Regions from separate parts of the Companilactobacillus sp. HBUAS59699 genome, predicted to be linked through region 1. Evidence: riboswitches for the same ligand, from Rfam matches in the RefSeq annotation. Region 1 holds a riboswitch; the other holds the start of a gene.
The links. A riboswitch is a leader RNA that binds a small molecule or an ion and turns the genes downstream of it on or off. The one in region 1 is predicted to bind lysine.

Region 1 (15,457 bases):
TGGTGAATTAGGTTCACGCAATGATGAATATTGGGTAGACAGTAATTATTCGAATAATATTACGTCAATTCAAATAGACGATTCTGTTACAGCTAATGAAGATTCTAGTTATTTGTTTGAAGGATTAAAAAATGTGACTCAAATTAATGGACTTAACAAATTAGATACTAGTAATGTAACGAATATGAGTCGTATGTTTTCTGGTATGTCTGCGGTAAAAGATTTAGACTTATCATCCTTTGATACAAGTAATGTAACATCGATGGGCTATATGTTTTCTGATATGTCTGCGGTAAAAGATTTAGATTTATCATCCTTTGATACAAGTAAAGTTACAATTATGCAATATATGTTTTCAAATATGTCTTCGATAAAAAATTTGGATTTGTCATCCTTTGATACAAGTAATGTAATGAATATGCAGGCTATGTTTGCAGTTTCTTCATCATTGCAGGCACTAGATATATCTAATTTTGATATGTTTTCCAATAAAAACACAAGAGCTATGTTTGGTTCCACTAATATTTATAAGTTAAAACTAGGCAAAAAGGTTGTCTTTTTGAAAAATGATAGACCCACACCTTTTCCTAACGTTAGCCCTGAGTATTATGCAGTGGGTAGTGGTACTGAAAATGACCCAAAGGGTGAAAAAGATGGGGGCGAACTAACTGATGTATTTAACAAATATTTAACACCTGCTGAGCAGAGAGACAACAATGAACAGTATAGTAAATTCGATGAAACATATGTCCGTACTGAGGATGCCACTTTGTTGGTATCTGTACCGTACAGTGATGAATCACGTGAAAGCTACGAAATTAAAGAAACTGCTCATGGAGTGCCGGGTAATGAAGTTACTGCAGATATTGAAATCCCAGCAGTTGAAGGATATACCCTATATCAGAATGGAACTAAGTTAGTTGCCGATGATGATGGCAATTATCTTGTAACGATTTCGGGAACTATTGAAGGACCGGACGATAATGAAGCATTCAATGTAAGTACAAATGATCATATTGAATACAGACAGAATCCTGTTTCGGGAACTGTAACGATCCCTTCAAACCATAAGGACCCAGTAGAAGTGGAAGCTAGCGGTGAAAAAGGCACTATTATAACAATAGATGTCCCAGGATATCCAGGATACACAGCTGACAAGGAGACTGTCGAAGTATCGATCGACGAGGATGGTAACTTCTCGGTAGTTGATCCTACAGGGGCAGGGTATGTTACTTATACTAAGAACCCAACTAATAACGGCGGTGGTTCTTCAACTTCTACGCCAACTTCTGAAATAACGGATGTGAATATTGATGTGGCAACATTCGCTGATCAACCTGCAGCAAGGCTGTACGATACTCAAGGTCAATTGATCACTAATCGTGCTTTGCAGCCGAATACTTGCTGGTTCGCTGATAAGAAGTTGACTAGAGATGGTGTTTCGTACTATCGTGTAGCAACTGACGAGTGGGTCAAGATGGACGATGTCTATGTCTATACGGCAAACAACAAGTTTATCAAGACTTACAATGACTCAAGTAAGGACTTGCTCAATGCCCATCAAGTCAAATTGGGCAGACAATTGCGTGCTAATAGTGATTGGGTAACGGATATTTATACTTACATGAATGGTACTAAGTACTATCGTGTAGGAAGCAATGAATTCGTCAGTGCTGATGATGCCTTGGAGTACACGCCAATACATGCGGTAGTGCAAACTAATAATTACAACGTAACGGTCTATGATGAACGTGGTCATGCGGTAACTAATAGGCAATTGACGGCGAATAGTAGTTGGATAACTGATAAGACTGCTGTCATTGATGGCTTCACAATGTATCGTGTGGCTACTGATGAGTGGGTTAGAGCTGTTGATGTAGTGAATGTTAAAGAGAATTAATGCAAAAAAAATAAGCCGCAAGGCTTATTTTTTTGTCTTTTTCTTCTTATCAGCGTCACGAGCTTTGAGCTTATCAACGTAGACTTGATTTAATCTGACTAGCAACCAGATGTAATCAGTTCGTGTATTGGTGATATTCCAAGGGATAACTTTCATATTCTTTGGATAGAGATCTAATTCATAATCACGAGGTAAGATGTCCAAGGTTGAGATCAGGACGTCAACGTCTTTGTATTGATCACTAGGAACGACTTGGACGAATTCTAGTGTTCTAACGTTTCTCAGCACAACTTCTTCGGCGGCGTTACCGGGATCGACTAGGACTTTGACATGAATATAATCTTGCTTCTGAATCGTATTGATATAACTAGGCAGGATCTGATACAAGTCATGGGCGATAGCTTCGGCACCGTTGTGTACGCCGTGATATTCGGCATCGTCGACATCGGAGAAGAACTCATGGATATCTTGATAGAGGGATGACAAGGACTTGGTATCTTCAGGATTCTTGTCGTAGTAGCTGCCTTTAACGATACCGTCGTTAGCCATGATGTAATAGAAGATAATATCACGTGAGACGTAAGTCATGATATCTTTTAGGACTTTTTGGTTGTGATAAACGGTCATATCATCACGATAGTGTTCCTTGAGGAAGTCAATGAAGTGATAGACCAAGGCATAGAACTTGGGATTGATTCTGACATCGAAGTTCATTGGCTGTGCATAGATCTCAGCACTAGGTTGGAAGACCATCTTGTGGAACAAGTTGAGTAGTTTGTTCTCATTATCTAAGGCGTTGATCGGTACGATCGTGTAGTCTTCACGACGCAATACGTCTTCACCGAGTTTTTGATTACCGAAGACATCGTTATATTTATCCATACTGGTAATATAATTACGTTTGGTCAGTCTAATACGCGATATGGCGAGGAAGTGATAGGATTACTGAATGTCTTGCCAGAGCGGTCGATAATGTCGTCTATGTCGTCTTGCTTGATCAGTAGGAATGGCCATTCTTGACCATGATAGATATACCAGTAGACGAAGTATGCCATCCAACGGATACATTTTTCGTCACCTTTGATCTCCAGGGTGGAGTTAGAAATCTTTAAGCCGAAGTTTTTTAGGAACGATCTGAAGGAAGACATTCTTCTATTAAGTGTTGATTTACTAGTGAAGTGTTCATTACTGAAGGCTTCAAAGGACGGATTGGCGTTAGTTAGTCCGTAATTGAAGGCTTGGAAGACAATGGAATTTTGGACTAAATACAATCTGTATGTGTCGATAGCGATTTTTGAAAAATCGATCGATTCGATCTTAGTCACCTTCGGATCCATATCCGGTGCTACTTCCATGATATCTTCGAGTAAGGCTTGGAAGATATTGTAAGTCTTCTGATAAGTGAATTGCATTCTATTACTGATATTACTAAGGTTGAGCTCCTGTGGTGGCAATGATTTTATCACCGTGAGCATCCGATATTTTTCAACATCTTGCTTTACTAAGAACACTTGCTCCAACATGTTCAATTCCCCCGACTCTGGCTTATTAAATAAAACAGAATTAATTTGTGACACTACTTGCTACTATGGTAACATTTATTTATAATATTTTGTAATCAGATAGAGGCGCATTGTCAATAATTAGCACTTTTGAGTATGATAGGGTACAAAGATTTAGTGTAAAAGGTGACAATGCCGAAACTTCATTACCCCTATTGGTAATCTTGTTGGGCCGTTATTTAAGAGATAACGGACTGTCGCACATTGGTGCGTTGGGCTATTGATCATTTGGATGAAAATCGAATCCTTATTGTCAGTAGTTTCTTCTGGTAATAAGGATTTTTTTGTAAAATCCAAGATGGGGGAAACGAAAAAAATGGAAAATACTGATGTGAATCGGTCGTTGAAAACTAGACATCTGTCCATGATTGCTCTTGGTGGGTCAATCGGTACTGGACTCTTCGTTGCTAGTGGTTCGTCAATTTCGACTGCCGGTCCCGGAGGAGCATTGGTGGCATATGTTGCCATTGGTGTGATGGTTTACTTTTTAATGACTAGTTTAGGAGAGATGGCTACATATATGCCGGTTTCAGGGTCGTTTGCGACATACGCTACTAAGTTTATCGACCCCGCCTTTGGCTTCGCTTTAGGGTGGAATTATTGGTTCAACTGGGCAATTACGTTAGCTGTTGATCTTTCAACTATTTCGATTGTTGTTAAGTATTGGTTCCCAAGTTGGTCGTCTTGGAAGATCAGTTTGAGCTTCCTAGTTATTTTATTGATTATCAATCTAGTTTCAGTTGGTTCATTCGGTGAGACTGAGTATTGGTTGTCATCGATTAAGGTTACTGCGGTTATCGTCTTCTTGATCGTTGGTATTTTAACGATCATGGGTATTCTTGGTGGCGATGGACAAGCCATCGGTTTGAGTAACTACACATACAAACATGCACCATTCGTTGGCGGAGTGCCAGCGGTACTGAGCGTCTTCGTTGTTGCTGGATTCTCGTTCCAGGGTACTGAGTTGATCGGTATCACTGCCGGTGAGTCAGCAACACCTGAGAAGAGTATTCCTAAGGCTATCAAACAAGTTTTCTGGAGAATTCTTCTATTCTATATTTTATCTATTGCGGTTATTGGAGCAATTATTCCTTATACAAGTCCTAACTTATTAGGTTCAGAGGCTGGCGATATTGCTATCAGTCCATTTACGATCGTCTTCAAGAAGGTCGGTATCCCATTAGCTGCTGGTATCATGAATGCTGTTATTTTGACGTCAGTTATTTCAGCTGCTAACTCTGGTCTGTACGCTGCCAGTCGTATGCTGTGGTCAATGAGTAAGAATGACATGGCACCACATACGTTCGAGAGAACTAACAACCGTGGTGTGCCGGTATTTTCACTTCTACTCACTGCCTTAGTCGGTGGTGCCGCTTTGTTCACTAGTTTGTACGGTGATTCATTCTATGAATTACTAGTTGCGGCCAGTGGATTGACAGGATTCATCGCTTGGATCGGAATTGCCTTCTCGCATTATCGTTTCAGAAAGGCCTATATCAACAAGGGATACAGCTTGGATGATTTGAAGTACAAGGCTAAGTGGTTCCCATTTGGTCCGATCCTAGCGATCATCCTTGGTATCATCATCATTATTGGTCAAGATATTCGTTCATTAGTTAACTTTAACGTAATGCGTCTCTTGATCAGTTACAGTGGACTAATTGTCTTGTTCGTCTGCTGGGCATACTACAAGATCCGTCACCACACGAAGTTCTTGAAGTTGGACGACATCGATGTTGAACATACTAAGAGACATTATCATTATTAATTTGAATTTTAATGGATTTTAAATTACTATATAGATAAATAAACAAAGCCAAGAGAGTACCTATTTGAGAATCTTTCAGAGAAGCGATGGTTGGTGTGAATCGCTAAGATTTCTATTCCAGTATTCTAGCTAACGGGTAATGCCGTTCGGATTGATCCGATATCGTCTGTGAGTGCAATGTATTTGTTATACATTGAAACTGGGTGGTACCGCGAAAAGTAGTCGATTCGTCCCTTTACGGGATGAGTGGCTACTTTTTTTGTTTACAAATTTTAGGAGGAAAAAATCAATGCTTGATATTAAGATGATCAGACAAAATCCAGATTGGACTAAGAAAAAATTAGAGTCACGTGGTGTTACAGCTGAAGAGATCGATCACTTGTTGGATCTAGATAAGAATCGCCGTGATCTATTAGTTCAAAGTGAAACACTAAAGGAGAAGAGAAACAAAGTTTCTCAAGGTATCGCTGAAAAGAAACGTAATAAAGAAAATGCTGACCAAGAAATTGCGGACATGAAGCAAGTTGGTGCTGACATCAAAGACTTGGACGCTAAGTTGGAAGATACAGCTGACAAGATGAACTATATCTTAGTTCGTCTACCTAATATTCCTGATGATTCAGTTCCTGTTGGACCTGACGAAAGTTACAATAAGGAAGTTCGTAAGTGGGGAGATATTCCTGAATACAGCTTCACACCAAAGCATCACTGGGAAATCGGTGAAGATCTAGGTATCTTGGACTTCGATCAAGCTGCTAAGGTTTCTGGTAGTCGTTTTGTTTACTACATTGGTATGGGTGCTAGACTTGAACGTGCTGTTTACAACTTCATGTTGGATCAACACCAAAAGGAAGGCTATACAGAAATGATCACACCTTACTTGGTCAACAGCCAAGCAATGTTTGGTACATCTCAATTCCCTAAGTTTACTGAAGATGTTTATACGGTTATGGTTGATGAGAACCCATTGACATTGATCCCTACAGCCGAAGTTCCATTGACAAACTACTTTGCTGGCAAGATCCTTGATGGTAAGGAACTTCCTAAGAAGGTCACAGCTCTATCACCAAGTTTCCGTTCAGAAGCAGGTAGTGCCGGCCGTGATACTCGTGGTTTGATCCGTATGCACCAATTCAACAAGGTTGAAATGGTTAAGGTTACTAGACCAGAACAATCATTCGCTGAATTAGAGAAGATGACAGCTGATGCTGAAAACATCTTGAAGAAGTTGAACATTCCTTATCACGTAATCGTGCTATCAAGTGGGGATGCTAGTTTCAGTTCAACTAAGACATATGACCTTGAAACATGGTTGCCAGGACAAGGCAAGTACCGTGAAATCTCAAGTTGTTCAAACTGTCTAGACTTCCAAGCACGTCGTGCCCAAATTCGTTACCGTGATGAAAATGGCAAGGCTCAACTAGTTCACACATTGAACGGTTCAGGTTTGGCTGTTGGTAGATGTGTGGCTTCAATTCTTGAAAACTATCAAAACGAAGACGGATCAGTTACAATTCCTGACGTTTTGGTACCTTACATGGGTGGAGTTACAAAAATTACTAAAGAAAATGCTAAATAGATATTGACGTTTTATTAGTAGATTGATAAAATTTAATAGTTGTTGAAAAGCGACTATTGAATTATTCCGGATTAGCTCAGTTGGTAGAGCATCTGACTGTTAATCAGGGTGTCGTCAGTTCGAGTCTGACATCCGGAGTTATATACTTAGGAAAAACCTAGGTGCGCTGATAATACATCTAGTTCTTGCGAATTAGATGTATTTTTTTATAGGCGCTTTTGCCATCTTAGCTCAGTTGGTAGAGCATCGGTATCGTAAACCGGCGGTCACAGGTTCGAATCCTGCAGATGGCACTATGTGTATTTAGAACATCTTTTGAATAGATGTTCTTTTTTTGTTTTATGGGGGATGCCGTCTCCAGAGAAAAGTATCTCCGCTCGCTGTATGACCGGTTCCAGCCAAGGTCTGGAACCTCGCTTTAGAACTTTTCTGAGGACCGAAAATTTCTAAAGTCGTCAGTGTTGTAAGAACGGAAGACCACCGTTCGACAACACTATTACGGCTAGCTCCGATACTTTTCTCTGGAGACTTAGATACTCTTTAAATATTTGTGATCAAAAAAATCTGTTAGAAATCCTTATTGGAATTCCTAACAGATTTTTTACTTTATAGTAATTATATACCGACAAACAAAGGCCCCAGACGAAGTCAGAGGGGAAGTCGGAGGTTGAAGATGAAAAAATCCCGCAGTGGCAGTGGTGTTAAACGAGTGAACTTCTCGTTTTTACAGCACTAGACGTATTTTGAAATTCGCGGGTTTGCGCGAAGTTCAAAATCGAGTCTGGAGACCAAGGCTCCAGACGTTCTACACAGCAGGATTTTTCATCTTCGACCGGAGACGGAAACAGCAGTAGAACACCACACTACCTTAACCCCTGATCAAACCGTCAATCTCACTAACCTCATCAGCAGAAAACTTCAAATTATCCAAAGCACCTAAGTTCTCATCCAAGTGCTCAACACTAGTAGTACCGATAATTACACTAGCCACGACCGGATCCTTCAATAACCAAGCTAGTGACATTTGACTGAGTGTTTGATCACGATTCTTAGCAATGTCGTTTAGCTTATTCAGCTTAGCAACCAAGGCATCTTGACCCTTGTCCAACAAATCAGTATTAGTGCGATGGATGTTGAAGTCGTCAGTAATGCCGTTGAGATAACGATCTGACAATAGTCCTTCGCATAATGGGCCGTAGGCAATTGCACCAACGCCATTATCTTCGAGTAGTTTTGCCAAACCACTAGTTTCAACGTGATCGTTCAATAGATTCATACTCATTTGATCAAGTACGAAGGGAGTACCTAATTTTTTGAACAATGAAATAGCTTGCTTGAGTTCTGGTACTTCGTAATTTGAAACACCAACATAGAGTGCTTTACCGGAACGAACAATATCGTCCAATGCTCGAACTGTTTCTTCAATTGGTGTTTGGTCATCGTAACGGTGGGCATAATAAATATCCACATAGTCAAGGTTCAATCTTTGTAGTGAATCATCGATATCTTGAAGTAATGACTTGCGAGAAGTACCGATACCGTAAGGACCATCGTGGATCTCGTAACCAGCTTTGGTAGAAATAACTAGTTCATCACGATATGGTTTCAAGTCGTCTTTTAGGATTTGACCAAGTAGTTCCTCGGAAGTTCCGAAGCCGGTTTGACCATCGCCATAGTGATTAGCAACATCGAAGTGGAAGACTCCTTTGTCAAAGGCGTGCAAAATAACTTTTCGACGTTCGCTCAGTGGATCAGCACTACCAAAGTGGCGCCATAATCCTAGAGAAATTGGTGGAAGCATTAGGCCGGTAGAACCGGCGTGACGCACAGAATTATTGTTGTAACGATTATCTGATGCAGTATACATTTTATTGACCTCCCAATTATTAAATACTCTTTAATGGTAAGCTAACGTGGATTTTTACTCAAGAATAGCATTGTTAAAAGAGCACAAAAAAATAGGCTCGCCTCTTGGGGGGACGAGCCTATTTTGTGTCACACATACTGTGTAACGGGTTACCAGTAGTGCAAGTGGCCAGATATGATTATGTGAGGTTTCCAAATTTGTCAAAAATAGAGAGGGATTTTATTAATTAATGAAAGCATTCAATCAGTGATCATCGGAATGGGAAAATGGAAACTGACGAAACTAACTCGATAAGTATAAATTGATTGAGGGGGGCAATTTATATTTACTTTGAGTTGTAATAGAACCTGCTACGATATGAGGATGTGTACCGTAACACGTTTTACTTATTTAATAAAAGGAAGGAATTGCATTGGCAATCATATCTGTACCCCTTTCACATTGAAGAGTATACAACATTTGTTTAAACAATTCTATTCAATTTAGACAAAAATTTTTATTTGTTTTTAACATCACAAACTAATATATTTGTATGATAATATAGTTACTTCTTGCTTTACGGTCAAAAATAGTAATTTGGTTATTGAGAGAGAAGGGGAAACGTTGCTATAGATGGATTTGTATTAAATATCAGTCATGGCATATTTTTTTATAAATCTTGGGTAAGCGCTTGCTTAGGTTTGACATTCTGTCTATAGCAATAGTTTAAATTATCACAATAGAAGGATGGTAGATACTATGAAAGTTAGTATTATTGGTTGTACACACGCAGGTACATTTTCAGCAATGAACATTTTGAAGGCACATCCAGACTGGGAAGTTACAGTCTACGAACGTAATGATAATTTATCATTTCTGTCATGCGGAATCGCTTTGTGGGTAAGTGATCGTGTTTCAGATCCTAATAAGATGTTCTATTCAAGTCCTGAGGATCTCGCCAAGTTAGGTGCAAACATGCAGATGAAGCATGATGTAACTAATATTGACTTTGATAATAAAAAACTAACTGTAAAAGATTTGGAAACTGGTGATGTTTCTGAACATGACTATGATAAATTAGTCATCACTACAGGTTCAGCTCCTATCGTTCCAAATATTCCTGGAATCGACTCTGATCGTGTTCAATTGTGCAAGAACTGGACAAATGCTACAGAGTTGAGAGAAAATGCTCAAAATATCAAGAGTGCTATTGTTATCGGTGCTGGTTACATCGGTGCTGAATTGGCAGAAGGTTACGCTACTCTTGGTAAAGAAACAACTTTGATCGATGCTTTGCCAGATGTTTTGGCTAAGAACTTTGATAAGAATATGTCAGAAGTCGCTGAAAAGGACTATCGTGACAATGGTGTAACACTAGGACTTGGTGAAAAAGTTCAATCATTCGAAGAAACAGCTGACGGTGTTATCGTTAAGACTGATAAGAATGAATACAAGGCTGATGTTGCGGTAATGTGCGTTGGCTTCAGTCCTAACACTGATATGTTCAAGGATGAATTCGAAACACTTCCAAATGGTGCTTTGATCGTGGATGAATACATGCACACCAGCAAACCAGATGTCTTCTCAGCTGGGGATGCTGCATCAGTTCACTACAATCCAACTAATGATAATCAATACATTCCTTTGGCAACGAATGCTGTTCGTCAAGGTATCTTGGTTGGTGCCAATATTGAAAAAGACACTGCTAAGTACATGGGAACACAATCATCATCAGCCGTTGAACTATTCGGTAGAACATACGCTGCTAGTGGTTTGACAGTTGGACATGCCAAAGTTCTCAACAAAGAAGTAGAGAGCGTAACGCTTGAAGATAACTATCGTCCAGAATTCATGTTATCGACAACACCAGTATTGATGAACTTAGTCTGGGATCCTGAAACACGTGAAGTACTTGGTGGAGCTTTGACAAGTATGTACGATGTATCTCAATCAGCTAACTTGCTATCCTTAGCTATTCAAAAGAAAGTAACTATTGATGAGCTATCTATGGTTGACTTCCTCTTCCAACCAAACTTTGACAAGCCGGTTAATTATGTCAGTGCTTTGGCAATTGCGGCTGTGGAAAAAGCTAACAGCAAGGTTGTTGAGTAGGTAGGTGTTCTGATGCCGCCCGCGGTTGAAAACAAGAAAGCCGCTGTGGGACCGCTTGGAGCTAAGATCTCCAAGCTCGATTTTGAACTTCGCATAGACCGCGAATTTCAAAATACGTCCGTGGACTAAGCGATAAATCGCTAATTCCACAAGCACTGCGGGCTTCCTTGTTTTCGCCCTTCGGCTCAACATGATAAGTATGGAATGGGATTGTGATGATTGTTCTATTTATTTTTTAGGAGTGGACAGGGCTAAGTTTCATGTTTTGTTCATGATATTGCATGACCTACAGTTAAATTAAGTAATTACACAAAAACAGCACGTCTGACGATTTTGTCGAGACGTGCTGTTTTATTTTGAAAAATTAATTATCACTCTAATCAAGTAGTAACGAAAAAAATAGCTGAAGGCGAGCAACAATGGAATCCGCCGTGATAGTGTACTTAGCGATTTATCGCTTAGTACACTGGACGACTTTGAAGACTACAGGCTTCAAAGCGAGGCTTAAGACGAAGACTTAAGCCGGTCCCAGGGCAGATGGAATTGTTGCCCACCTTCAGCGGCATACAACCAAGCAAATTCTAATACAAACAACAATCATGAGGTAACTTCAATAATTGCGGCTTACTATAATAGTAACCTTGCTTAAGGTGCACACCCAATTTGTCACTTAATTGATGATCAGCTTTGTCTTCAATACCTTCAATAATCAAGCGCAAACCGTATTCTTGGCTCATTGCATGCCAAAAATGAATTTTTTGTTTCATCTTGTCATCAATAAACTTCTTACTAAAGTTTTGTAAAGCAAATTTTAATTCTGAGGCAAATGGTAATAAATCTTTGATGTTTTGAAAATGATTAATACCTGTTCCAACGTCATCAAGTGATATTTGCATTCCTCTATCCAAAAAATCTGACAGTTTTTGGATGATCTCTTCTATCGGATAATTATGAGGGCTGTCATCCTCAGTTAGTTCTACTACTAACTTAGTTGGGTAAATTTGTTGCTGACTTTGGATTATTGCTTCAGAAATCGTTGTTGTCATAAGTTGCTCACGACTGATATTCACGGATAAGCGACGAACCTTGTCTGATAGTACCTTGGTTGTTTCAATTAATAAATCGGCAGTGATTTGTGGATCGATTGCGGAGAATGATTCTGGCAAGCGCCAACCTTCCGGTGTATGTTTCTTCATTAATAATTCGTATCCAATGATAGTATCCGTATGAGTATCTACTTGTGGTTGAACAAAATAACGATAAACTGATGTCAATAAACGTTTCCTCCAAAATATAATTATTTACATAATTTAATATAACACTATAATATACTATGATAATATTCGACAGAAAGAAAGGGTTAATTTATGAAAGTCGTCGTCATTGGTTGTACTCATGCAGGCATAGCTGCCGTTAAACAGATTTTAAATTATTATCCTGAAACGGAAATTACAGTATATGAACGTCAAAATAGTATCTCTTATTTGTCCTGCGCTACGTATTTACATATCAAGGGAACTGTTAAGACACTTTCAGATGCCCTATATGCCGAACCGGAAGATTTTGAACGTCAAGGAGTCGACATGGAGATGAATCATGATGTCATCAGTCTCGATGCAGATAAGCACTCACTGTTAGTTCAAAACCTTGAAACTAAGAATATGGAAAAGGTCACGTATGATAAGTTGATCGTGGCAACAGGCTCAATTACTGCTATACCAACTATTAGCGGGATCGAAAATCCAAAAGTCTTGTTGTGCAAGACCTACGAACAAGCCCGCAATCTGTGTACTTCAACTTTGAAAAAGCAACGAATCGCCGTTATTGGTGGCGGATATGTTGGAGTTGAATTGGCTGAGGGTTACGCTAAGTCAGGTCATGAGGTATTGTTGTTCCAACAATCAGAATATCTATTGAACAAATACGTTGAACCAGTGATCTCAAAGGCTGTTGCTGAAAAGCTCAGAGATAACGGCGTTCAAGTCTTTACTGGAGCTCGGGTCCAGGCTTTTTCTGATACTCAAAATGGCGCCTTGGAAGTTACTGCTGATGGTAAAAAATACGAAGTCGACATGGCAGCAATGAGTGCTGGGATGATTCCTCAGACTGATTTGCTTCAAGGTCAAGTCGATATGGCTGAAAATGGTGCTATCATCGTTGACGACTACATGCATACGTCGAATCCAGATATTCTAGCAGCTGGTGATGCGTCAGTCATCCATTATAATCCAACGAAGTCCGTTAGATATTCACCACTGGCATCTCACGCCGTTCGTCAAGGAACCTTAGCCGGTATCAATGTGTTGGATCGCCGATTGAGAACGATCGGAACACAATCGACAACGGGGATGTTGGTATTCAATCAAACCGTCGCCACTACTGGATTGACAGTAGAAGATGCTAAGGAAGCAAACCTGAATGTTGCCAACATCGTCTATACTGGACCTTACCGACCAGATTTCATGCCGGATACGAAGCCAGTTACAGTCGTATTAGTCTATGATCGCAATACCCGCAAGATCTTGGGTGCTCAGCTGATGAGTGAACATGATGTATCACAATCTGCCAATACAGTTTCAGCCTTGATCCAGAACGATGCCACGATCGATCAACTTGCCTTGTTAGATATGTTATTCTCACCGAACTTCAATAATCCATTTGATTACTTGAATTTGGCAGGTCAAAAAGCAGTCGAACAAGAAAAAGGCTACTTAAGAACTTAATTTTGCTGGATGTTTTTTCACACTTTATTCCTATTTTGAGCGGATTATTTTCATAATATCCGGTTACTATGTATGCATAGTCATCAAAAGAGGTGAATCATATGAAAAAACATCCATTTTTAGCTATCGCTGGTGTATCAGTTATTGCCACAGTTTTTTTGTCGTTAATAATGTAATATTACTTTTTAAGTGGGTACACTATTTAAGTGCTAACGAAAAATAGCTGACGATGGGCAACAATGGAATCCGCCGTGATAGTGTACTTAGCGATTTATCGCTTAGTACACTGGACGACTTTGAAGACTACAGGCTTCAAAGCGAGGCTTAAGACGAAGACTTAAGCCGGTCCCAAGGCAGATGGAATTGTTGCCCACCGTTAGCGGCAATAGAAACCCTGGCAATAGACCATCTAACGTATACTCAAAATCAAGCCTTTTTTGATGTAATCGACTTGATTATATGTTATTAATTACGTAAGGTTTTAAGGTAGTTTAATGGGAGTTCAGGATGAAAAAAAATCGTATTGGATATTATTTGGGTGCCTTTGCAATCAATTTGATCATTATTTCAATGATTTTTTGGTTCAACGGCTTAGTTCCGTTTGGAAATAATAATTTTTTAACGAGTGATCTGGGAACACAATATATTGCCTTTCTAACCGAGTTGCGCCGGCAATTAGTTCACGGAAATCTCCATTTATATTTGTTTAGTCAGTCGTTGGGGGATAACTTTTTCCCAATCATCAGCTATTATTTGTTATCGCCTTTTAATTTGTTACTAGTATTATTCAAAGCTCAAGCAGTTCCAGTAGCTGCTGACGTGATTATTATGCTGAAAATCTCGGCCATGGGCGTGTCGATGGCTTATTTTCTAACGCAATATTTCAAGCAGTCACGTCCTTCGAATTATATTTTTACGATCGCCTATAGTTTTTGTGGATTCACGGCTTCGTATTTTTACGATCTAATGTGGTTGGATGCTCTGATCATGTTGCCGATCGTAGCGGTTGGTGTCATGCGTGTTATTCAGGATAATAAATTTGTTTTGTATTATTTTTCGATCTTATTATCAATTATTTTTAATTATTATCTGGGCTACATGCTCTGTATTTTTTCAGTGTGTTTCTTCATATATTTAGCTTTGGAAAACAACCTGATGCAGCAACGGACACGTTTTGTCACGATTAGGAATTATATTGTAGCTTCACTGCTGGGAGGACTGAGTGCTGCAGTAGTGTTGATACCGACTTTTGCAGGAATGTTGAAGACGGCGAAGACTTCATTCGATAGTTTTAATTATTTACCTTCAGCTCGATTCGGATTCGAAGCCTTCACACAATTAGGAATCGGCGGCAATACCTTTATGCAGCGACTGCACCACGGACCATCGGTCTTTATGACTTCGACGGTTTTGATTTTGTTGCTGAGTTACTTCTTCAGTAATCGAGTGTCCAAGTCCGACAAGAATCACTCGATGTTCTTGATCGGTATTTTGCTGGCCAGTATGTTTGTGACGACTTTTAATACAGTTTGGCATATGTTCCAAAATCCAGCGGGATTCCCGTTCAGAAATAGTTTTATTTTCTCTTTTGTCTGTATCTTTGTAGCTCATAAAGCTTTTTCAGCAGGGGTCTTCAAGGATGTTCATACTATTATCAAGTCAACTTGTACGGCTGGTATTTTGATCTGTATTGGTTATGCAACGGAATGGCTAGTTCCTAGATTCATTGAGAGAATGGGCTACGAGACGCCTGATAATGCGTATAACTATCACTATTTTTGGCTGAGTTTGATCTGTATCGTTATCTCAGGTCTGTTAATAATCATGTTCAGTAAGAATAAGTATATCGGCATTGGTATTCTGGCAATGATCTCGTTTGAAGTTTTTGCTAACTTCAATTCGGTGCTTGATACGGCCTATTTGGGGAATCAACAAGTATATAGCCGACAGTATCAACGTGAAAATAA
Region 2 (15,457 bases), on a different contig from region 1:
TTTATATCCAATTGCCATAATATGCTGTTTTTATTTATAAAATATAAAATTTAATCATTACATTATTACAGCGTAACCTTACCCTTTAGTCTAGAAACAGCGCAAACCCAGCTGACGGTGGCCAATAATGGAATCAGCCGTGATAGCGTACTTAGCGATTTATCACTTAGTACGCTGGACGACTCGGAAGACTACAGGCTTCCGAGCGATGTCGAAGACGGCCACGGCTGAGACCGGTCCCACGGCAGATGGAATTGTTGTCCATCGTCAGCGGCATACCCCTACCTAATTTTCTTTTTAGACCTAGTAGACAAATAAGTAATAAAGCCAGAGAATAAAACTCCAAATGTAACAGCCAATCTAACGACGAGTAGCAAATTAGAATTAACATTTCCATTAACGTTGAAGAAATCTAAAACATTAACACGATACAGATAACCCAATAAATAAACAATAATCATATAAAACAATTGCTGTGAGATATTACCCACAGCTGACAATTGATATTTCACCAAGAAAGCACGTTCTGATTCAATCTTTGGATCATTATAAAGTGAATTATTCAAAATCGAGTTATCAGAACCAACAAACAATGAACACAGGAATATTCCTACAAAATACGTGATATTAAAGAAGGACAATATTAAGCCTAAAATCAATAATGGATATCTCATGTACAAGTATTTCTTTAATATGAATGGTCCGAATTCAAATCCCGCCAAGTATATTAGATAAACCACCAATAATGTGCTGAATCCAAATCTCAAACTACTGTCAAAAATTGTATATAGCAACACAAAGTTCATTACAATACCGCGATTTATTGAAGCCAGACTGAGCGGATACAAATTTCGATGGATTTTTAATTGATACATTAGTAATATCAATAGACCTACCAAGGAAACTATTCCAATGCCTAAATCCCAGGCATGTGGAATGGTCTTCAATCTAGAGTATCGAATTGCAAAGACTAACATCACTAATATAGTAATGAATACAATACCTATAATTGAATAATTTCGATCATGAAGCGACGTTTTACCGTTATGATAGAAACTTATTTTGCTTCTCATTGAGTAGCTACCTGCTAATGAAATGGCAAAGAATAGAGCTAATAAGATAAAGGCAACGTTATACGTACTGAATTTAACTGATAGCCATTCAACCAATCCCAAAATTATCATTGCGACGATGGAACCTTGCCAGTGAAGTTTGGTTATATGAAAATCATTAATGATTTTACCCTTTGTCCTGACAGTCAAAAAGTATGGCCAGATCCAACTTGAAGCTAGTCCTAATAATATACCGCCTAAAATTCCAAACACAGGATTCAAGGCAACAACGATCAGTAATGATCCAACAATACCAAAAAGATTTGACACAATCAGCATCGTGCTGGCGGAAAATGGTATATAAACTGTCAATAACATTCCAATTGATCTGAATGTATACAACATCAAAAATGGTAAAACATAGGCTGTAATGTCCTTGTTGTGATTGTATAAAGACAAACAAAAGAAATACGGTATTACAACACCAACATTAGCAAACAGGTTGAGTACACCTTCAGAAAAAGTTTCAAAAATTTTTCGCAAAATTCTCTCCTTAACTCAATTTATTCATCATTAGTAATCTTGCCATACTTGACCACATCGATACAACAGAAACGCATAGTAACTACCGATGAAAGTAAGATCGATTACTATTTCACATAATTGAAAAATATATGAACTTCAAAACGTTTAAATTTAACTACCTCATCCACAAAAATAGAGAACCCAAAATGGATTCTCTTATATTATAGACTTTTAATTTTCTTTGCTGGAACTCCTCCAACCAAAGTATTGTCTGGAACATCATGAGTCACCACTGCTCCTGCTGCAATAACCACATTGTTACCGATGTTTACCCCTGGCATAATTGATACTTTACCGCCGATCCAAACATCATTTCCAATATTGACCGGTGTAGCAATCGCCTTGTATTCTCTTCTGCCTTGAGCAGTCATTGGATGATTGACTGTATAAATATCAACATTCGGTCCGATCATAACATTGTTACCAATATTGACCGGAGCAATATCAAGAATAGTCAAATTATAATTACTCAAAAAATCCTCACCGACATGAATATTAGATCCATTATCACAATTAAAATTAGCTTGAACAGAAATTCGTTCCCCGTGCGATCCAACAATTTCTTTAATTTTAGCTGTCTGCTTATCAGGTTCGGTTGCAGGGATTGCGTTGAATTCCTGACACAATTTAGCTGCCCGAGCCTTTCTAGCAGCAACTTCATCATCTAAAAAATAATATTCCATTCCCGCATCTAATTTTTCAATTTCTCTCATATTAACACCTCATATTTACAATACACCTTAGAGTATACTCTAAGTACAGTTGTTATATGACTAATCGTACCAAAGCCATAGCAATAATTCCAACCACTACCGTCTTCATTAAATCCTTAAGCCAGACTGCCGTTATAACGGTTGGGGCTAAGGCAATCACAACATCCCATTTGGGAACTGCCAGTGTTCCTGCTTTGGCATTGAAGACCGTTTCTAATAGTAATGCGCATAAGATCGATAATGGCAAATACTGTAAGAATCTCGTAATTATCGGCGGGAACTTAACCATTTTCCCCAAGATAAATGGTGTGATACGTGGTATCCACGTTACCAAGGCACTACCTATTAAGATTAAAAGAATATTTTTACTTATCATATGATAAACCTCCTACTACGCATCCAAGGAGTGCCGAAATAATTACCGCAACTGATGAACTAACTAGTCCCAAGAGAATATATAAGCTAAGAACCACCGTTATAACGACCGCAACAGATTTCTTAGTATTCTTCGATAGCTCCCATTCAAATTGGGTAATGAACAAACCAGCAAACATTGCTGTCAAAGCAAAATCCAACCCAAACTTATTTGGATCACTAATAAAATTACCAACTAATCCACCAAGAAAAGTCGCTACGATCCAAGTAATATAGGCTGTAACGTTCAGTCCCTCCATCCATCGGAGCGAAAAATGTTTCTCCTGTGCGACTGTTGTAGAAAATACTGCAAATGACTCATCTGTTAATAATGATCCAATTGATACATTGCTCAAGAGTGACTCTTCTCTAAAATGTGGACTGGCAGTCATGCTCATCAATAAATGTCTGAGATTGACTAGGAAGACCGTCATAACGATACCAGTGATCGACGTATTAGCTAATAACAAGCCACACATAACAAACTGTGAACTTCCACCATAGACAATTGCTGACATTAAGGTGATTTCAAACAAATTTAAATGTGAATTAATACCAACGATACCAAATGAAAATCCAATGCCCAAGTATCCTAAAACTGTCGGCAGACAGCTTTTGATACCATCCCTAAATGTCGTGTAACCTTCATCGGTTCTAATCTCTTCCATACTGATCACCCCTCAAAAAATATTGCTAAAAAATAAAAAAAGCCTCATAAGGCAACATATTCTCCATGCTACCAAACAAGACCCATTAATGAATGCTATTTAACTTCAACAAGATCATCAGCAACTAATCTTTCTGCAATTTGTACTGTATTCCAAGCGGCACCCTTTAGTAAGTTATCTGAAACGACCCACATATTGAATGCTCCCTTGTTTTCTAGATCTGGACGAATACGGCCGACAAATGTATCACGTTTGCCAGTTGCATTAATTGGTTGTGGATAAACTTGATGTTCAGGATCATCTTCTAAGACTGCACCTGGTGCTTCATCAATCAACTTACGGATTGCTTCTACACTGGCATTGTCCTTGTCCTCAACTTCGATATAGATTGATTCACCATGACTGATTGGAACAGGTACACGGACACATGTAGCTGTTACTTTGATCTTAGGATCATCCATATCTCCAAGCATAATCTTCTTTGTTTCATGAATCATTTTCCACTCTTCATGTGAGTAGAGATTATCTTCTAAGACGTCGATCTGTGGTAATAAGTTAAAGGCAAGTGGATAGTGCTCCTTGTCACCCTTAGTTGGGAATATATCAGCTGACATATCTTTACCATCAAGATAATCCTGAGCCTCACTATATAACTCATTAAGTGCGCTTTGACCAGCACCAGAGGCTGCTTGATAGGTAGAAACAATGATCTGTTTCAAACCAAAAGCTTTTCTGATCGGCTCAAGTGCAACCATCATTTGAATGGTAGAACAGTTAGGATTAGCAATAATGCCATGATGGTTATAGAGTGCCTTTTCATTAACTTCAGGTACAACTAGTGGAACATCTGGTTCCATTCTGAATGCACTGGTGTTATCAACACAGACAGCTCCACGCTTGACTGCTTCAGGAAGAAGTTTCTTTGAAACCGAACCACCAGCAGAAGCAAGAACGATATCTACACCTTCGAATGACTCAGGTTTTGCTTCTTCAACAACAACATCTTCACCTTTGAATTGAAGTTTCTTACCAGCTGAACGACTGGAAGCCAACAATCTAATCTTTGATACTGGAATTGTTGATTGCTCCAATTGTTGAATTAGACGAGTTCCCACGGCACCCGTTGCACCTAAAATAGCTACTTCATAACCTTCACTCATAATATTCATCCTTTATATTAATATATTAATTTCATTTTCTAACTTTTCTGTAAATTCACGCAAACGTTTCATTGCTTCTTGAATATCTTCCATCGAAGATGCATAAGACATTCTGAAGTGATTTTCTCCACCCTTACCAAAGGCTGATCCTGGTGTAACACCAACTTTGCCTTCTTCAGCAAGTTTTGTAGCAAACTCAACATCATTCAAACCAAATTTTTCAGGAATAGCTGAGAATGTATAGAATGCTCCTTCTGGTAATTGTGTCTTATAACCAATGTCATTCAGTTGTTCAACGATATAATCACGACGTTCTTGATAGATTTTACGCATTGCAATTGGATCATCGATACCATTTTCCAGAGCTTCTTGTGCTGCATATTGAGCTGGATTAGATGGAGCCGTTACGGTATAAGCGTGCATCTTACCGGCATTGACTACAAATTCAGCTGGTGCAGCAACATAACCGATACGATATCCGGTCATGGCATGAGATTTTGACAAACCATTGATCAAAATTGTTTTACCAGGAAGCAACTTAGCTAGAGAAACATGTTTACGGCCATATGTTAATTCAGCATAAATTTCATCAGACATAACATACATTGGCTTGTCTTTAACAACATCCACGATTTCTTTCAATTGATCCTCAGAATAGACAAATCCAGTTGGATTACCAGGGAAGTTTAAGATCAAAGCTTTCACATTGTCTTCTCCCTCACGTTCGATTACCTCGGCTAATTTCTTACCGGTCAAGCGGAAATTGTCAGGGGTTGTGTCTACTTGAATTGGAATTCCACCAAGAACCTTAATGATTGGTAAATACAATGCAAATGTTGGTGTTGGAACAATGATCTTATCTCCAGGATTGATAATGGCTGCCAGTGAAACAAAGACCGCTTCAGTAGCACCGATCGTTACAATGATTTCGCTTTCTGGATCATATTCAACATCAAATTGTTTCTTTAAATAGCCTGATACAGCTTTTCTAAGTCCCATCGTACCGCGCTGTTCAGAATAATGAGAATCATTATCTTCAATACTCTTAATAGCTGCTGCCTTAACATGTTCGGGTACATTAAAATCTGGTTCACCCAATGTCAATTTGATAATTCCAGGAATCTTAGCAAATTTCTGTGCGAAAAATCTAATCTGTGAAATTCCCAATGGTGCGATTGTTTCATTTACAACATTCTTTACAGATGAATCTAACTTTGGCATAACGTACTCTCCTATTTTCTTTTTATACAACTACTATACTATAACAAAATATCTTATTAAATTAGTTTTTTTGTAATAATTTATCGGTGAAAGCTGCTAAACGCTTCATACCTTCTTTGATGTCTTCCATTGAAGTGGCATATGAAATTCTGAAGTATCCTTCACCAGCGTCACCAAAGGCATCGCCAGGAATAACTCCGACCTTAGCTTCCTTGGCAAGCTTCAAGCAGAAATCATTTGAGTTTAAATTAATTCCTGCTGGAATCTTAGGAAATACATAGAAAGCTCCATCTGGTTTAATAGTTTCGTAACCCATCTTATTCAAAGCATCAACAATAAAGTCACGGCGTTCTTTATATGTCTTGCGCATTTCTACTGGATCTTCATGGCCATTCTTCAAGGCTTCTTCAGCAGCAAATTGAGCTGGATTGGATGGACAAGTAACAGCGAATGAGTGAACATTAGCGGCTTGATCTACAAAGCCCTTAGGTGCAGCTATGTAACCGATACGGTATCCAGTCATAGCGTGTGACTTACTCAAACCATTGATCAAAATTGTTTGACCAGGAAGTACACTAGCGAATGAAACGTGTTTTTCACCATAAACTAATTGACTGTATATTTCATCAGAAATAACATAGACACCCTTGTCACGAACAACATCGGCTAATGCCTCTAATTCAGCTTTAGTGTAGACAACACCAGTAGGATTACCAGGGTAGTTGATGATCAGAGCCTTAGCGGCAGTACCTTCTTCTTCTAGGACCTTAGTCAATTTTTCAGGTGTGATCTTAAAGCCATCTTTGGAAGTATCAACTTCAACTGGTACCCCACCGACTAACTTAATATCGTCCATGTACATTGAAAAAGTAGGTGTTGGCACGATGACTTTTTCGCCAGGATTTAGGATCGTATAGAGAGATGTAAAAATAGCTTCAGTCGCACCGATAGTTACGATGATCTCAGTTGCAGGATCGTATTTAACACCATAATCAGTTGCTAAGTAATTACTGATGGCATCACGTAGTCCAGGAATTCCTTTTTGTGGTGTGTAATGTGATTGATTATCATTGATGCTTTTGATTGCTGCTTGTTTTGCATGTTCTGGAACATTAAAGTCCGGCTCACCAAGAGTTAATTTTACGATTCCTGGAATACCTGCAATTTTAGAATTGAAGGCAAGAATTTTGTTGTCTCCAAATGGTTTGACTAATTCATTTTCAATATTTTCTACACTCTTTGCTAATTCTGGCATAAGAACATCTCCGTTAAATAATTTTTTCTAATCCAATAATTAATTCATCACGTGACATAATTTCATTGATAGCTAACTGAACACCTTTCATGAATGATTCACGGTCGGTCGTACTCTGCTTGATTACTAAGTTTTCACCAGTACTTCCAAAAATAACTTCCTCATCAGCGATGAAGCCGGGTAATCGAATAGCATGAATTTTAATTCCATGGTAATCTCCGCCACGAGTTCCCAAAGGATCGGACTCATTGGGATTTTCAGGTTGATCTTTTTGTTGTACTTCATGGATCAATCTAGCTGTATTCAAAGCTGTTCCTGAAGGTGAATCCAACTTATCTTGATGATGAGTTTCCACAATTTCTGATTGGTCAAAATACTTGGCTGCAACTTGTGCAAATTTCATCATCAATACCGCTGAGATTCCGAAATTTGATGCAATAATCCCACCGACTTTTTTACTATCGGCTAAGGACTTTAATTCAGACACTTGTTCTTCACTCAAACCACTAGTTCCAATGACTGGACGATAGCCATGTTCAATTGCAAACTTAGTGTTATCGTAGACCGCCGTAGGGATACTAAAGTCTACCCAAATATCTGCATCAACGTTGATCTGAGACAAATCATTGAAGACCTTAACTGACTGGTCTAATCCATAAGATTCAGGAGACAAATCCTTAACGATTGGGTTGAAAGCTCCTACCAATTCAAAATCATCATTAGCGTTAACCATCTTAACAGCCTTTTGTCCCATAGAACCGTTAAATCCGGATACGATTATTTTTATCACTTGATTACCTCCTGAATATTTAGCTTGCTGAATAAAATATCTTTCTCATCGTCATTCAATGGCAGAATTGGCAAACGACATCCTCCCACGTGATAACCGATCTCATTCAATGCGGCCTTAGTTGGTGAAGGAGATGGATACATGAACAATGCTGCCATCTTCGGTGTCAGTTCACGTTGAATTGCTCCAGCAGCCTTATAATCACCAGCATCTAATTGTTGATACATCTCACTCATCAAATCACCATAAATGTGTGATGCCACTGAGACGACACCATTAGCGCCAAGAACCTTAGCGTACAACGCTTGGGCATCTTCACCACTGTATACTGCAAAGTCATCACTAGTATGTTCCACAATATATTCCAAATCAGCAATCGTATTACATTGTTTTACTCCAGCAATATTGGAATACTTGGATAGACTTACAACAGTTTCTTTTTCCATCAATACTCCCGTTCTACCTGGGATATTATAAATAATAACTGGCAATGGAGAATTATCAGCAACAGCTTGGAAGTGTGCAATCATTCCTCGTTGGTTAGGTTTGTTGTAATAAGGAACGACTACTAATACAGCGTCGATACCTTTGATTTCAGCAACCTTATTAGTAAAATCAATCGTCGCTTGCGTACTATTGCTACCAACTCCAGCAATTATTGGTACTCGGCCATTTACGATCTCAACAAAATGTGAATAAAGAGCTAATTTTTCATCCTCTGATAATGTAGGTGTTTCACCAGTTGTACCACCGATGACAAAGCCTTTACTACCTGTATCTAATAAATGATTTGTTAAATTTTTAAGTGCATTATAATCAATTTCTTTTGCATCATCCGTAAATGGGGTGACAATTGCGGTCATTAAATCTACATTTTCTAACATCTAATTTTCCTCCGAATTCATTCGGTAATTTAAAAAGCCAGTAAATGCTTCAATACCATCTTTAATTGCCGTTTCTTTTGGTAAAAAGTCTGCTGAATGTAATGATCCGGGGCTATCTACCCCCAGCCAAAACATTGTTCCAGGAATCTTATTTAATAAATAGCCAAAGTCCTCACCAGTCATTGCCGATGCCATATCTTGATACTTAGCACTTGATTGTTTCATATACTTAATAAATCTAGTAGTTAATTCTGGATTATTTTCGACTGGATAATATCCGCCTTGATTGAATTCAAGATCGATCTTAGCGTTAAACGAAACTTCCAATCCCTTAGCAACTTCAACGATCCGCTGACGAATGAATTCAATCATGTCCTGAGTCAAACCACGGATCGTACCTTCGATTCTTGCTGTACCAGCAATAACATTCCTGATCGTACCGGCTTCAAGCTTTCCAAATGTGATAACTCCACATTTAGTTGGATCAATATTTCTAGAAATAATTGTCTGAACTTGCGTAATAAAGTTAGCCGCGATCACGACTGCATCGTTTGCTTCATGGGGATAGGCTGCGTGACCGCTTGTACCATGAACTATCACGTTTACTTCCGTTGTTCCAGCAAACAAAGTACCGTTACGACATCCTATAACGCCTGCTGGTAAATCAGCATTGTCATGCAATCCATAAAACTCATCAATTCTATATTCACCATTGAAAACACCTAGATCATACGCTTTGCGACCACCACTCTCACTCTCTTCAGCTGGTTGAAAGAAGAATACTAAATTATCAATTGGTTGATGCTCAGAATAATAATTCAAGATTCCTAATGCAACCGTCATGTGAAGATCGTGTCCACAAGCATGCATGATTCCTTTATGTTTTGACGCATAACTTAGGCCATTAGTCTCTGTCACTGGTAAGGCGTCCATATCGGCTCGATAACCGATCGTACGTTGAGGATTACTTCCATTGACTTTAACTAATAGTGCCGTAGGCAATTCTGGTATCTCTTTTATTTTTAAATTTTTTTGAGAGAAGTTTTTGATAACTTCCAACAGGTACTCATGAGTTTGAATTTCATGTAACGCCAATTCAGGTATCTGATGAAAATGTCTTCTAATCTGAATCAGTTCATCTTCGGTTAAAGTCATAATTACAACTTCCTTAATGTACTTTCAATGTGTGTTTTATCAGTTGTCTTCTGATCCTTAACTTTAATAACCTTGGCAGGAACTCCAACGACTACTTCATTAGGTGCAACGTTCTTAGTAACCACTGCTCCAGCACCTACAACAGCATTATCGCCAACTTGTACACCTTCAAGGACTACGGCGTTAGCTCCAACGGTAACGTTATTACCAATTCTTACAGGATCGGCCGAAGCTGGTTCGATCACTCCTGCCAATACTGAATTAGCACCAATATGTGAGTTCTCTCCAACAATGGCACGGCCTCCAAGAACGGCGCCCATATCAATCATGCTTCCCTTACCGATCTCAGCACCGATATTGATAACCGCTCCCATCATAATAACTGCATTATCGCCGATCTCAACTTGATCTCTGATAATGGCTCCCGGCTCAATACGGGCATCGATTCCTTTAATATCAAGCATTGGAACAGCTGAATTTTGTGCAGAAGTTTCGATATAGTAATCATCAACTTCATTTAATAACGGCTTGATTTCCGAATAATCACCGATCAAAACTCCAGTTGAATCATTCAAAAATGATTTAACGTTATCTGGAACTGCTAATTTAGCAACATCCCCTTTAACAAAAACCTTAACAGGCGTTACTTTCTTAGCATTTCCAATGTAATTAATAATTTCTTCAGCGTTCATCTTGCTCATTGTACTTCCTCCACTTTCAACCTATTATATGTATTTAATTCTTATAAATAATTCAGATCTAGATGAGTTAAATCTTCAAATGATTCTCGTTTGACAACTAACTTATCTTTGCCGCCCTCCACAAACACAACTGCAGGACGTGGATTACGATTATAATTTGAAGCCATTGAATAACCATAAGCTCCAGTATCTAACATTGCTAACACGTCGCCAGGTTGAACTTCTGGTAGTTTCACTGAGTCTATCAAGATGTCTCCTGATTCGCAATACTTTCCAGCTACGTGTACATCTTGGATAAGTTTGGCATCCATTTTGTTAGCTACAACTGCTTCATACTTGGCTTGATACAATGCCGGTCTTATGTTGTCTCCCATACCACCGTCAACGTTGATATAAGATTTTAAGTTAGGAATGTCCTTGTGTGAACCGATCGTATACAAGTTGTATCCAGCTGGGCCAACAATTGAACGACCAGGTTCGATCCAGATTTCTGGTAATGGTAATTCGTCTTTTTGTGAATCTTCACGAACCACTTTAGTAATCTGTTCTATAAAAACATCCGCCCCGATTGGTTCATCAGCATCCGTATAACTGATTCCAAATCCACCACCTAGGTTAAGAATTTGTGGGGTGAAACCATATTTTTGATGCCAAGCATTCGCAATTTCTACCATCTTATGTGCCAGCATCGTGAAGCCTTCAATGCCAAAAATCTGTGAACCAATATGTGCATGAATTCCAATCAAATTCATATTAGAATTTTTCAAAACCAACTGTAATGCCTTTTCAGCTTGACCTGACTCAACGTCAAAACCAAACTTACTATCAACTTGTCCAGTTTGATCATATTTATGAGTATGAGCTGAAATACCAGGTGTCAATCTCAACATAACGTTGATAGAGGCTTTCTTTTCGATCAAAACCTTTTCCAGTAGTTCAATTTCATAGAAGTTATCAATAATAACAACCCCAATGTGATTATCAACTGCCATCTCTAATTCTTCTAAAGATTTATTGTTACCATGAAAACTAATGTTTTCAGCAGGAAAGCCCGCTTTTAAAGCAGTAAATAATTCTCCTCCAGAAACAACATCTGTATGAAGATTCTCTTGTTTCAAAACTTGATACATAGCTACAGTCGCAAATGCTTTACTAGCATAGCTGATTTGATACTTAAAACCGCTTTGCTCAAAGCTTTTTCGAAAGCTATCAATTGTTTGACGAATTTGTTCAACATCATAAACAACTAATGGAGTTCCATATTTGTGAGCCAACTCAACACTATCCGCGCCACCAATAATCAAATGACCATTAGAACTCTTCAATTCACTACTAATCATATTTTTAAACAACCTTTCTTTCTGGAGAGATGGGATAAAAAAAGACCCCTTTGCTTAAAACAAAGAGATCCAAAATTAAAAGTTATTCTGCATCATATTTGTCATAAGCGCACCGCAGCGACATTTTGCTGCGACAGTCCGTATCATCTTAGTAACACGTCCCAGCACATCAGATCCTGCATATCTGACGCTTCGGCAACCTTCCCTTTCAATAAGTTCAATGCCTTGCAGTGACTCCCTTATCTACTCATGTTAGTTGCGACCTCTTTTGTTTTGTTGTTAAAAGATTATAACAACTCTAATAATCAGTCAAGGTTAATTAACCATTTTCATGATTTTTTCTAATTTTTCGAACATTTATCTTGTTTTAATGCATAAAACTGCTAAACTCTTCATTAAAAATGTATTAATGTTTCAAATAATTAATGAGGTGATTGATGTGAAAGTCGTCAAGTTTGGCGGTAGTTCACTAGCAGATGGTGAACAGTTCCAGAAGGTTATAAATATTGTAAGTAGTGACGCAGATCGTAAAGTTGTAGTTACATCCGCTCCAGGTAAACGATTCAGTGGAGATATCAAAGTTACCGATCTATTGATCAAATATGCAAATGAAGTTTTAAAAGACGAAGTGTATACAGATACATACAATCAAATAGTAGATCGATACAAAGAAATTTGTGATTATTATAAATTGAGTCCCGAAACGATCACAACTATCAAACAAAAACTTACAAATTTGGCATCTGAAAAATTCACAGATGATGATCATCTAATGGCAGCATTTAAAGCACATGGTGAGTATCTCAATGCCATTACTCTAGCTGCAGTACTTAATAAAGAAGGCATAAAAGCCAAATTTTTAAATCCTAAAGACGCTGGCTTCCTACTAGGAGGTTCTCCTAACAATGCAGACGTGTTGCCTGAAACATACACTAATTTAGCCAAATATCAATTCGACGATGCTAAAATTATTTTCCCGGGTTTCTTTGGCTACAGCAAAGATGGCTCAATCTATACTTTCACTCGTGGTGGATCAGACATTACCGGATCGATCTTGAGTCGTGGATTTAAAGCCGATCTGTACGAGAACTTTACAGATGTCGATGCAATCTATGTGGCTAACAATCACGTTGTCGACCATCCACAAGCAATCAAAAAAATGTCGTATCGTGAAATGCGAGAATTATCGTATGCCGGCTTCTCTGTCTTTCAAGATGAAGCGATTATCCCAGCAGTTGAAGGCCAGGTACCAGTAAACGTTAAGAATACCAACAATCCTACCGCACCCGGTACAATGATCGTTCCTTCTCAATTCTTGTTCGATCCAGCTAATTTAATTACTGGTATTGCCAGCTCACAACGTTTTTCAGCCTTATATATTCATCGCTACTTGTTGAATAAAGAAGTAGGTTTCACTTTGAAACTACTACAAATCTTTTATAAATACGGAATTTCTTACGAGCACATGCCATCAGGTATCGATGATCTAACCGTGATCTTCGATAAAAGCAAGCTAGATAACGAGACGGTTAAAAAACTCTGTGCTGAAATCAGAGCGACGATCAAACCAGATTACTTGGAATGGATCGATGATTATGCAATTATTATGATAGTTGGAGAAGGAATCGCCCACAATATCAATACCATCGGACTAATAATCGATTCCTTGACCCAGAACAACATCGCTGTTCATATGATCAATCAGGGTGCTTCACGCATATCCATCATGATCGGAACACAGGCCAAAGATGCTGACAATGCAGTTAGAAATATTTATGATACATTCTTTAATTAATTAAATGAGGTGGAAAAATGGCTCAACTATTAAAAGTTCACGGATCAGAAAACAAATTTTTCATCCTGGATCAAACACAATTAAATAATCAATTATCTGATGATGAACTAAAACAATTAGCTATTAAAATTTGTAACCCTAAAAATAATATCCTAGATGGAGCTGACGGTTTATTAGTAGTAAATGATTCCAAATATAACGATTGCTTGGGACAAATGCGGGTTATTAATGCCGACGGTAGCGAAGCCAAGATGTGCGGTAATGGCCTACGTACCGTATCTCGTTACTTGTCCGAAAAGCTCAATCAGGATTCCTTCAAAATCGAAACATTTGAAACTAATTTGAGCGTTGAAAAATCCGAAAACTTCTATGACAATGTTCCAGCATTCAGTGTCGAAATATCACCAATATCCTTTGCTAAGGATGATCTACCCTTCCAATATAAGGATAAGTTGGAATTGATCGATACAGAAGTACCAGAATTCATTAGTGGACAGAAATTTACAGCCGTTGCTGTCCCTAATCCACATCTGATCAGCTTTGTTGATGAAGTAGATGAAGATGACTTAGGAGAGCTAGGACAAGCTCTCAACGCTCCTAATGCCTATTTCCCAGAGGGAGTTAACGTTAGCTTCTGTGAAATATTAGACGATAATAAATTATTCGTTCAAACATATGAACGTGGTGTTGGATTCACAAATGCTTGTGGTACTGGCATGTCAGCAACAAGCCTAGTCTTTGCCCTACTTAATGAAGATTACTTTAATCCTGATGAAGACATCACAGTATACAATCCCGGTGGACTAGTAAAAACTAACATTCAGCTGTCAGCCCACAAAGAAGATAGTAAAATTCATTTGATTGGAAATGCTACCTTTACTCACACATTAGAAATTTCTGAAAACAATCTGCATGCCGGTACATTAGATAATATAGAAATATCCGAAACCGGCGAAGAAGACAATTATCAAGATTTTGTCAATTCAATAAATGAAGCATAAAAAAAGACCAACAATGAAATTCATTGTTGGTCTTTTTAGTTAGTGCGCCTAGTAGGAGTCGAACCTACAACCTTCTGATTCGTAGTCAGACACTCTATCCAATTGCGCTATAGGCGCATAGCAATTAATTAACTTACAAATATAATTGTACCATAATATTTTTATTTGTAAGTACTTTTTTTGATTTTTTTCAATTTTTTATTTATACTCCTTACCGATTTACCATTCTACTTATATATTGTTAACATTATTGTATTAAGTAAAAAGATAACGAGGCAAACATATGTTAAAATTAGGAACACGTATCAGAGAATTAAGAAAAAGAGATCATTTAACACAACAACAAATAGGTGATTTTTTAGGAGTCAAAAAAGCTTCTGTATCAAGCTATGAAGGTGGCTCTCGCCTCCCCGACGTCAATGCCATAGCAAAATTAGCTAAATATTTTAATACCACGACCGATTACCTGCTTGGTAATACTAATGATCCATCATCAAATGTAAACACTGCCAATATGAATGATCTTTTAGCTTCCCGTTTAAACAGTGATTATAACGATTTAAATGAGAGTGATAAGAGAGAAGTACAGGATTTCATTGAGTATATTAAAAATAAGACAAATAATAAATAATACTTAAACTAAGCAATTGACTCATACTATCCAAATGTTGTCACGACAAAAAAAAGAAGCTCAAACCCTTGATATATAAGGGTTGAGCTTTT

Region 2: another riboswitch for lysine. It lies ahead of lysA (diaminopimelate decarboxylase); the one in region 1 lies ahead of U8519_RS08020 (amino acid permease).

What each region holds. Positions count from the first base shown of each region.
Region 1 covers NZ_JAYKTV010000003.1:312,928-328,384, forward strand. Annotated here, with positions in the region: gene U8519_RS08005 (BspA family leucine-rich repeat surface protein) at 1-1,900, shown strand, start outside; gene U8519_RS08010 (hypothetical protein) at 1,925-2,782, opposite strand; gene U8519_RS08015 (helix-turn-helix domain-containing protein) at 2,806-3,423, opposite strand; lysine riboswitch at 3,516-3,690, shown strand; gene U8519_RS08020 (amino acid permease) at 3,779-5,230, shown strand; gene serS (serine--tRNA ligase) at 5,520-6,809, shown strand; tRNA gene U8519_RS08030 (tRNA-Asn) at 6,875-6,947, shown strand; tRNA gene U8519_RS08035 (tRNA-Thr) at 7,030-7,102, shown strand; gene U8519_RS08040 (aldo/keto reductase) at 7,678-8,676, opposite strand; gene U8519_RS08045 (FAD-dependent oxidoreductase) at 9,415-10,767, shown strand; gene U8519_RS08050 (EAL domain-containing protein) at 11,349-12,041, opposite strand; gene U8519_RS08055 (FAD-dependent oxidoreductase) at 12,135-13,490, shown strand; gene U8519_RS08060 (YfhO family protein) at 13,998-15,457, shown strand, end outside.
Region 2 covers NZ_JAYKTV010000001.1:278-15,734, reverse strand. Annotated here, with positions in the region: gene U8519_RS00085 (hypothetical protein) at 282-1,595, opposite strand; gene U8519_RS00080 (sugar O-acetyltransferase) at 1,799-2,350, opposite strand; gene U8519_RS00075 (AzlD domain-containing protein) at 2,403-2,726, opposite strand; gene U8519_RS00070 (AzlC family ABC transporter permease) at 2,716-3,432, opposite strand; gene U8519_RS00065 (aspartate-semialdehyde dehydrogenase) at 3,528-4,592, opposite strand; gene U8519_RS00060 (aminotransferase class I/II-fold pyridoxal phosphate-dependent enzyme) at 4,605-5,813, opposite strand; gene U8519_RS00055 (aminotransferase class I/II-fold pyridoxal phosphate-dependent enzyme) at 5,875-7,068, opposite strand; gene dapB (4-hydroxy-tetrahydrodipicolinate reductase) at 7,082-7,858, opposite strand; gene dapA (4-hydroxy-tetrahydrodipicolinate synthase) at 7,855-8,742, opposite strand; gene U8519_RS00040 (N-acetyldiaminopimelate deacetylase) at 8,743-9,900, opposite strand; gene dapD (2,3,4,5-tetrahydropyridine-2,6-dicarboxylate N-acetyltransferase) at 9,900-10,598, opposite strand; gene lysA (diaminopimelate decarboxylase) at 10,640-11,938, opposite strand; lysine riboswitch at 12,036-12,214, opposite strand; gene U8519_RS00025 (aspartate kinase) at 12,378-13,733, shown strand; gene dapF (diaminopimelate epimerase) at 13,751-14,734, shown strand; tRNA gene U8519_RS00015 (tRNA-Arg) at 14,778-14,851, opposite strand; gene U8519_RS00010 (helix-turn-helix domain-containing protein) at 15,018-15,365, shown strand.